2 regions of the Romboutsia hominis genome follow, and region 1 is predicted to be linked to the other one. Evidence: riboswitches for the same ligand, from Rfam matches in the RefSeq annotation. Region 1 holds a riboswitch; the other holds the start of a gene.

Region 1 (5,116 bases):
TTAGGTTATATACTTCTTTACCTATATCACTTATTCCCATATGAATTTCATAACCTTTTACTTTCATTCCTGATAAATTTGCTAAATATCCATTTAAATTTTTACATATAGTGGCATTCACTTGTGTAGTTGTTTTTTCTTTTTCAAATGTAGTTTCTATATCTAAAAGTCCTATACCATCTATTTCTTCAATTTCGCCTTCTACATGGTAAGGGTCTTTTAATTTCTTGCCTAACATTTGATATCCACCACATATCCCAAATACTAACTTTCCTTTTTTCTGTAAATCTTTTATTTGTTCCTCTAGACCACTTTCCCTTATATACTTAAGGTCATCTATAGTACTTTTACTTCCAGGAAGTATTATCATATCTGGATTTGAAAGAGTCTCTACATAATCAACATACCTAATACTCACATCTTCTTGAGTCTCAAATATATTAAAATCTGTGAAATTAGACATATGAGGTGTTCTAATTATCTCAATATGTATATCACTCTTTTTCATTTTAGTTTTAAATCTAGTTGTTACACTGTCTTCATCTTCTATTTTTATATCACTATATGGCACTACTCCAAGGACAGGAACCTTTATTATTTCTTCAAGCATTTTTATGCCATCATATAAAAGTTCTTTTCTTCCTCTAAATTTATTTATTATTACACCTTTGACTCTTTTTCTTTCCTCTTCACTTAGTAAAAGCATCGTACCTGCTAGTGATGCGAAAACTCCACCTCTATCGATATCCCCCACTATTATTACAGGAGCATCTGCGATTTCTGCCATACCCATGTTAGCAATGTCATGTTCTCTTAAGTTTATTTCTGCTGTACTACCTGCCCCCTCCATAACAACAACATCATAGTTCTCACTAAACTGATTAAATATAGTTTTAAGTTCTTTAGCAAGTATTGGTTTATAATCATGGTATTCTGATGATGATATATCATCTCTAACTTTACCCCTTACTATAACTTGGCATCTATGATTACCTGATGGTTTTAGAAGTACTGGATTCATATCTGCAATTGGCTCTATTCCACAAGCTTCCGCCTGAAATACTTGTGCTCTTCCCATTTCTAAACCTTCTTTTGTTATAAAAGAATTTAACGCCATATTTTGAGATTTAAATGGTGCTACACTATATCCATCTTGTTTGAAAATCCTACATAAACCAGCTGTTAATATACTTTTTCCAACATTTGATGCTGTACCTTGTAACATTATCTTTTTTCCCATAAGATTCTCCTTATATTACTTAATTTGATTTCCTTATAATCAAAAAAGCCCTAACTCTTAAGAGTTAAGGCTTTTATTCTAATGCTAATATATTATATACCTGTTTCATATGTTTTGTAACATATCAAACTATATAGCATGTAACAAAATATAACTATTTAATCTTTACTATATACTTAAACTATATAATACTAAATCTTATTGTATTAATCTAAAATACACTTTATGTATTTATGATTAATATGTAGATTTCATAATAGATTTATTTATTATAATTTAAGTTTTAACAAAGTATAATTTATCTGCTAATATGCATATACTCTGATGTTTTATTATAGGTACATACTTTATAAGCGATAGTTATATTTTATCTGAATAAAAATCCCTCACCCCGGAGATTTTACATTTAATTAAATTAGGCAGGTATCCTGGCTCAATTTCATCCTACTCCTACTCCTTCCCATCCAAAGGACAGTGGCAAATTGTAGTTTCGTCAATATTACAGTAGCGGGGGCTGCAAAGGCTTTTAACCTTTTTCCCTATTAATCTTGTAGAACCTAAGTTAATATACTATTTGATTTTAATTATTTATAAAACTTGTGTTATTCATACTATCTATGACTGCAAATCCATCTTCTACTTCTAAAATACTTACTGATGCATTATCTATTTTAAAATTCCAATGGTATTTGTAGCTTCCTGATACTAAATAACTTATTATGTTCCTTATAGTTCCTCCATGAGAACATATAAGTATTGTTTTGCCTTTATCCATACTTATAATTTCTTTAACCTCATTTGATACTCTTGTAAATGAATCAATAAGACTTTCACCATTTGGATATCTGTACTCATATCCTTTTTCTATCATCGAGTTAAATTCTTCTGGATAATTCTTTTTTATGTCATCAAAAGTAATCCCCTCAAAATCCCCAAAACTAATTTCTTTCAATGTTTCTTTTTCTATTATTTCTATCCCTTTTTTCTTTGCAACATCTTTTACAGTATCTTTTGTTCTTGAAGATGTTGTTGTGTATATCTTATCTATATGTATACCATCTAAGTATTTGGTTAATTTCTCTATTTGCTTAATTCCAACTTCACTAACTACACTGTCTATATGTCCTGATAATCTTTTACTTTGATTATCTGTAGTCAATGCATGTCTTACTAAAACTAATTTAGTCATTATAGTATCACCTCTTTTAAGGTTACCCTATTATAAGATATATGTAAAGTAAATATATAACTTCTCCAAGTTCTATACTACACCCTAATATATCTCCTGTAACTCCATCAATTTTTTTGTATATATGATTTTTAAATAATTGATTAAATAAAATAATAACTATTATAGATGCTAATATAGGCAACGTCATCGAAGAATTAAATACAAATTTGGCTACTAATATAATCAATGCCATCGTATATAGTATTGCAGTTAAAAACATTGATGTAGTTGCCTTACCTATAAATAAGTTTCCCATTCCTTTCTCTCTTGGTGTAACAGTTTTATAAGTTAATCTTATTACTCCAAGTCTACCTATAACAGGCATAAATATTATAGTCCACATTAAATTATTGTTTATTAAGCTATATATAAAACCTATCTTAAGCAAAATTAAAAATACTATAGCCAATAATGAATTTGTCCCAAGTCTTGAATCTTTCATTATTTCTAGCATTTTTTCCTTATCCCTATAACTATATATAGCATCAAATGTATCTCCCAATCCATCAATATGTAATCCCCCTGTCAATATAACAGAACCTAAGGTTACCAATATTGATGTTATAAATGGATCAAATAATATGTTTGATACAGTACCAATTATAAATAATAAAATACCTAATACAAACCCTACCAGTGGAAAATATGTTATAGTTTTATGAAATTCATCATCAAATCCTACATCTATATTTATTGGAATTCTAGTCATAAACTGAAGTATTGATATAAATCTTTTCATAATTATCCCTTAATTTTCATAGGTATTGAACTAACTACAAAATAGACTTCGTCACTTTGGGCTGCTATTTGTTGATTTATTCTACCTACTATATCCGTATATACTCTACTAAGTTTATTAGCAGGAACTACTGCCATTCCTAATTCATTAGTAACAGCAACAAAATAAAGTTCTGTTTTTCTTATCTCTTCTATCAGTTTATTAACTTGATCTTTTATGTACTTTTCTAATTCATTTATCTCATCTTGTGTTGCATTTTCAATATCTATATCATGCGTAAACATTAAATTATTCACTAATAAAGTTACACAATCTAATATAACTGTTTTGTGAGATTTAGATATATCCTCAATTATAGAATATATATCCTTATATATTTCATATGTTTTCCAGTTTTGTGGTCTACTTTCCTTATGTTTTTTTACCCTATCTTTCATCTCATCATCAAAGGGTATCGATGTTGCAATATATGCAGTATTGTTATTTCTATCTTTACATAATTGTTCTGCAAAACTACTTTTTCCTGATCTTGCTCCACCAGTTACTAGTATAACTTTGCTCATACTTATCTCCTTATTGCTTTTTCTATCTTCCCATATCTATCTCATCAAATGTCGCCATATTTGTATATGTATAATTTGATGCTTCAATTATATTAAATGCAAGTGCTGCACCACTACCTTCTCCTAATCTCATATCCATATTTAATACAGTACTTAAATTTAGCATATCTAGTGCTTTTTGTGTACCTGGCTCTGCTGATGTATGAGATGCTATCATATATTCCCTAGTTATTGGATTTAGAGTGTAGGCTAAAAGAGCAGCTGCATAAGATATAAATCCATCTAATACAACAGGAACATTTCTAGCACTACATGCTAATATAACTCCTGCCATAGAACCTATCTCAAATCCGCCAACCTTCGATAATATATCTATAGCATCTTCTCTATTTGGCTTGTTTAGTTCTATAGCTTTTCTTATAGTATCAGCTTTATGCTTTATTCTATCTTTTTTAAGTCCAGCTCCCATTCCTGTAACTTCTGCTGGATCACATCCATCTATTACAGATATTATAGCACTACTTGGTGTAGTGTTACATATACCCATTTCACCTATTCCTATAAGCTTATAACCATTATCTATACACTCATTTGCTGCTTCTATCCCTATTTCTATGGATTTTATAGCTTCATCTCTACTCATTGCAGGTCCCTTAGCCATATTAGATGTAGATTTTCTTATCTTTTTATCAATCACACCATCTAGTTTATGGTCACAATTTATACCAACATCTATAGCTATTACATCTGCTCCTACAAATTTACTTATAACTCCTACTCCATTTAATCCTTTTGTAAAGTTCGGGAATTGAAGATAAGTTATACTTTGAGGATCCGGAGCTACACCTTCTTCATAAACACCATGATCTCCAGCAAATGCTATAATAGCTTTTTTAGATGTATCAAGCTCTTTTTTTCTATATATCCCAGCTAATTGCATACAAATTTCTTCCATCTTACCTAAACTTCCAACTGGCTTTATAAGTCTATCTAATCTTTTTTTAGCTTCATCCATAGATTCTCTATCTAGTGAATCTATATTATTTAATACATAATCTAGTGAATTCATATATATCATCTCGTTTCTTCGAAAATAATTTACCTAGCCAGTAAGGCTAGGTTTAGTGAAAAACCTCTCCAAAATTCATATATATTTTACATATAAATAAACTATTCTACATGGCATTTATATATCCTTCATATCATATGGTAAATTTTATCGAGATTTATATTTAGTTTTAAAGATTATGAGCTATTTTTAATGCCTCATAACTAGCATTTATAGTATAATCTATGTCCTCATTAGTATGAGCATTTGATAAGAACATTGCTTCAAACTGTGT
Region 2 (5,116 bases), 1.4 Mb from region 1:
GCTTTTGTGCTTTTAGGGTCAAGTCCTGCTGTAGGTTCATCTAAAAGAACCACTTTATTTTCCATAGCTATAACAGAAGCTATAGCCACTCTTTTTTTCTGACCATAACTTAAAAAGTGGACTGGTTTATCTATTAAATCTAAAGCATTGACTAATTTTAATGCATTATGTACTTTTTCTTTTATTTTATCTTCGGGTACACCTATATTTCTTAGTGAAAAAGCAACATCATCGTATACTCTTGAATAAAATATTTGCTTATCTGGATCTTGAAATACTATACCTACTTCTTTTCTTAAATTGTACAAATCTTTCTTTTTATATGAAAGTTCTTTATTGTTATAAAATATACTTCCTTCAGAGGGCTTTAATATACCTACTAGATTCATAAATAAAGTAGACTTACCAGAACCATTAGCTCCAATTATCCCAATCATATTTCCTTTTGAAAAATCTAAATTTATATTGTTTATTGCCTTATTTTCTTTTTCATATTTGTATGTTAAATTATTTACCTTAAACATGATATTCTCCTATATATGAAATTTCCCATCATACAATTTCATATCTAAGGTTATACTCATATCTTCATATTTTCTCATCATTCTAAAGAATAAGATTTTTATAAGTAGTGCTGTTGAGTTATAAGAATTTTTTAGATTTATATAACCAAATCTTAATTCTTGAGATTTATAAATATCTTTTATTTCTTCTAAAAATATGAATATGAATCTATATGTCAAAACCATAAGTTCTACTAATGTATCTGGGATATGTAATTTTTTTAATATAATTATTAATTGGTTAAATGGTGTAGTAAGTATTAAAAAATAAATAGATATAACTGAACTTATAGCTCTTAGTAATATATAAATTGAGTTTTTAACTGAAAATAAAGTTGTTCCTATATATAAGTTAAAAACTTTGATGTTAAATATAAAGCCTTGATTTTCAAATGATATGTTAATCATATTAAGTATAGTTCCTATAATTAAAAAATATATAGGTATCCTTAAACATTTTATATATAGTTTAATATTAACTTTTGCTATAAAAATGATTAAAAAGCTTACTATTAACATTACCAAAAAATGAAGCATTATATTATTTATAATTACAGAAATAGTTAAGGCTAAAAAGCTAATAAGCAATTTAGCCATAGGGTTAGTATTTCTTAAAGCATTTGTATATGCACATTTATCAATTTCCAGCATTTATTTTTTTTCACCTTTTTTTCTTCCTAGATAGTAGCCTATAAATCCAGCTCCTATAGCTGCTTGTGTAGAGAATAGTAAGCTCTCTATTTCTCCACTAGGTGGCTCGTATAAGCTACTAAACCAAGGTTTATAATCCGGATTTATCTCTGTTATTAGGCCCTCTGCCTCTCCATCAGCACCACCATATTCAGCTGATGAATTTAATAATAAAGGAGTTATTATAAGTATTATGGTTAAAGCTAATAATATTAAATTTTTATTTCTAAGTTTGTTTTTAGTTTTAGAATTTGTACTCATTAATTTCAACTCCTTCTTCATTTTGTGTTATTAAATTATATACTAAAGTAGTTAATAATCCTTCTGCTATAGCTATTGGTATTTGAGTCGTGAAAAATACTCCTAAAAATTTAACTAAAGACATCATAACTCCTCCACTAGGGTCAGGGAATGCTAGTGCCAATTGAGTTGCTGTTACTGTATATGTAGCTAAATCACCTAAGGCTGCTGCTAAAAATACACTCATTCCAACGTTTACATTTCTTTTTCTACAAAGTTTAAATATAAAATATGACACTATTGGTCCAACTATTGCCATTGAAAATGCATTAGCGCCTAAAGTAGTTAATCCTCCATGTGCAAGTAATAATGCTTGAAATAATAAAGCTATTGTTCCTATTACTGCCATAACAGCTGGTCCAAATAATATTGCACCAAGACCTACTCCTGTAGGATGTGAACAACTACCTGTTAAAGACGGTATTTTTAGTGCTGATAACACAAATACAAAAGCTCCTGCTAAGGCTAATAAAACCTTCTTTTTAGGATCTTGCTTTACTATGGTATTAATAGATTTTAACCCATATATGAAAAATGGAATAAATACTATTGTCCAAAGTATAGACCATTTTGCGGGTAAATATCCTTCCATAATATGCATAGCACTAGCATTTAATGGATTTAAAATGATAAGTAGCACACCTGCTACTAATGATAGTGGTAAAAAATTCATCTTTATACCTCACTTTCAAAGTTTATTAAATTTTTATGTGATAAATTAATGTAAGTATATAATGGGTAAAGACGAAATTTGATTTGCTTTAACTAGATGTCTAAAATTTATATTATTCATAATCAAAAATTAGATTAGTTTGATTAGATATATTTAATTTTAAATTAAGTTATCAAAACTATATACATTCAAAATTAAATAGATTTTGTCACGAACTAAAAAATCCTAATCATTGGATTAGGATTTAAATAACTTTCTAATTAATACCTATTTATTAAAAATAAGGTATTATTCTTTATTATTTTCCTTCACCCCGAAGAATATAATTTAAGTATTATAGGCAGGTCTCCTGGCTTAGCTTCATTTTACTACTTTCCCTTCCCATAATAAATTACAGTGGTTTTGAAAGTTTCATCAGCTTTACAGTAGCGGGGGCTGCAGAGGAATCTAACCTCTTTCCCTATTAATTTTAATTAAAAAAACCTAAAATACAAATTTTTAATTTATCACATATTTATATAATACTACAACTTTTATTATATTCCTCTATTTTTTATAAAAAAATATTAAAAAATTTAATTAAATCTTAAAATATATAGATTTATAAATAATATTTATTTAAAATTTATTGACTAAGAACAAACTAACTGTATAATATGTATATATACAGTATATACATATTATACAGAAAGGAGATAAAATGAACATAATAATTTCAAATGCTTCTGATTTACCCATATATATGCAAATAGTAAATCATATAAAGAAGAACATATTAAGTGGTACTTTAGAAGAAGGAAAAGCTCTACCATCTATAAGAGCATTAGCTAAAGATTTAGGAATAAGTTTTATAACTACTAAAAGAGCTTATGAAGAATTAGAAAAACTAGGACTTATAAACACCGTACCGGGAAAAGGTTGTTACGTATCTTCTTTTAATAAAGAACTAGTATATGAAGCTAAAATGAGAGAGATAGAAGAAAAGTTAGAAGAATCTATAAATCTATCTAAAATGATGGGTTTATCAAAAAGTGAATTAATAGAAATATTAGAGAGTCTATACGAGGGGGAGTAATATGTTAAGACTAGAAAAGGTAAGTAAAGACTTTGATAAATTTAAGTTAGAAGATATATCTTTTGAATTAAAAGAGGGATATATTATGGGACTTATTGGTCATAATGGTAGTGGAAAAACTACTATTATAAAATTAATAATGAATTTACTTAATGTGGATAGTGGAAATATATATTATATGGGAGAAGATATAAATAAAATTTCTAAAAAATTTAAAGAAGAAGTAGGATTTGTATATGATGAATTATATTTTTACGAACATCTTAAGGTTAAAGAATTTAAAAATATAGTTAAAAGTTTTTACAAAAACTTTGAAAATAACAAATTTGATAATTATTTAGAAAAATTTAAAATAGATAAAGACACTAAAATAAAAAACTTATCAAAAGGGCAAAGTATAAAATTAATGCTAGCAAATGCACTAAGTCATAATGCTAAGTTACTAGTACTTGACGAGCCAAGTAGTGGACTTGACCCTATATTTAGAAAAGAAATGATAAGTATAATTCAAGAGGAATTGGAAAGCGGAGATAAATGTGCTATATTTTCGACACATATATTAACTGATTTAGAACAATGTGCAGATTATATAACACTTATAAAAAATGGGAAATTAGTATTAAGTGAAAGTAGTGAATATATAAAAGAAAACTACAAGGTAATAAAAGGAAGTAAAAAAGAATTAGATGATAGTAATATAAATTTTATAAAAAGAGAAGACAAAAATTACTATAGTCAGGGGCTATTTATAGAAAGTGGATACGAAACTACTAATAATATAAGTATAGCAACTATAGAAGATATTATATATTTTATGGGGAGAGATTAAAATGATTAATATTATAAAAAAAGATTTAAGGGCATGTTTTATGACAGATTTTAAAACTATTATAAAGTTAGTAGTAGGGCTTTTTATATTTTCATCTATATTAATGGGATTATCTAGTGTAGCAATTCCATTATTTTTAAGTTATATGTTTATATTTAGAAGCTTTTATTTAGATGAATCTAATAAATGTGATTATTTTTTTAATAGTATGCCAATAGATAAAGAAGATATAGTTTATAGTAAATATATAGTATCTACATTAATTATAGTATTATCTATATTATTTACTTATTTTTATTCAAAAATATTAAAGCATATATTTTATGCAGACTTAATGAATACTCAAACAATGTTAAGTACTTTAAATATATTACTTATACTAGTATCTGTATCATTTCCTATAATGTTTAAATATGGATACAAAAAATCTTATATACCTATAAATTTAGTAATGGGTATTATACTTGTATTTAGTTTATATATAACACTAAAGCCAAGAGCTGATATACATATAGAGGGACAAGAAAATTCAATTATAAGTGATCCTAAGCTACTTATTATAAGTGGTATTTGCTTAGTTATTTACATAATATCTATGTATATATCTACTAAAATATACAATAAAAAAGAAGTAGCACTTTAAGGGGGACAATATGAATAAAAAGTTTATAAAAGTAAGTACTATAGTATTAATACCTATAATACTTTTAATAGGATTTAGTGTATTTTATGTTAAGGATATAAATGATTACTCTGATGATGAGTTTGAAGAAAGGCTAAAAATAGAATTTAAAAATTATAAAGAAGATAAATATAGCCATATTTTAACTATAAAGATAACTAATAATTCAAAAGATATAGCTAGTTTATATGATATGGATCTTTCTTTTGACCATACAGAAAAATTTATGGAGGAATTTGGAGGAATAAGTCCAAGTGATGTAAGAATTGTAGGTCGTGAAGAAGATAGGTTTGAAGAAGGTTAT

The links. Region 1 has a riboswitch for cobalamin ahead of FRIFI_RS12975 (cobyric acid synthase). Riboswitches for the same ligand answer to the same signal wherever they lie in the genome.
Region 2: another riboswitch for cobalamin. It lies ahead of FRIFI_RS06075 (energy-coupling factor ABC transporter permease); the one in region 1 lies ahead of FRIFI_RS12975 (cobyric acid synthase).

What each region holds. Positions count from the first base shown of each region.
Region 1 covers NZ_LN650648.1:2,680,833-2,685,948, forward strand. Annotated here, with positions in the region: gene FRIFI_RS12975 (cobyric acid synthase) at 1-1,240, opposite strand, end outside; cobalamin riboswitch at 1,642-1,816, opposite strand; gene FRIFI_RS12980 (histidine phosphatase family protein) at 1,821-2,429, opposite strand; gene cobS (adenosylcobinamide-GDP ribazoletransferase) at 2,452-3,210, opposite strand; gene cobU (bifunctional adenosylcobinamide kinase/adenosylcobinamide-phosphate guanylyltransferase) at 3,213-3,773, opposite strand; gene cobT (nicotinate-nucleotide--dimethylbenzimidazole phosphoribosyltransferase) at 3,796-4,842, opposite strand; gene hemL (glutamate-1-semialdehyde 2,1-aminomutase) at 5,012-5,116, opposite strand, start outside.
Region 2 covers NZ_LN650648.1:1,269,117-1,274,232, forward strand. Annotated here, with positions in the region: gene FRIFI_RS06060 (energy-coupling factor ABC transporter ATP-binding protein) at 1-524, opposite strand, end outside; gene cbiQ (cobalt ECF transporter T component CbiQ) at 534-1,214, opposite strand; gene FRIFI_RS06070 (energy-coupling factor ABC transporter substrate-binding protein) at 1,215-1,514, opposite strand; gene FRIFI_RS06075 (energy-coupling factor ABC transporter permease) at 1,498-2,226, opposite strand; cobalamin riboswitch at 2,549-2,728, opposite strand; gene FRIFI_RS06080 (GntR family transcriptional regulator) at 2,927-3,301, shown strand; gene FRIFI_RS06085 (ABC transporter ATP-binding protein) at 3,303-4,130, shown strand; gene FRIFI_RS06090 (ABC-2 transporter permease) at 4,132-4,773, shown strand; gene FRIFI_RS06095 (hypothetical protein) at 4,784-5,116, shown strand, end outside.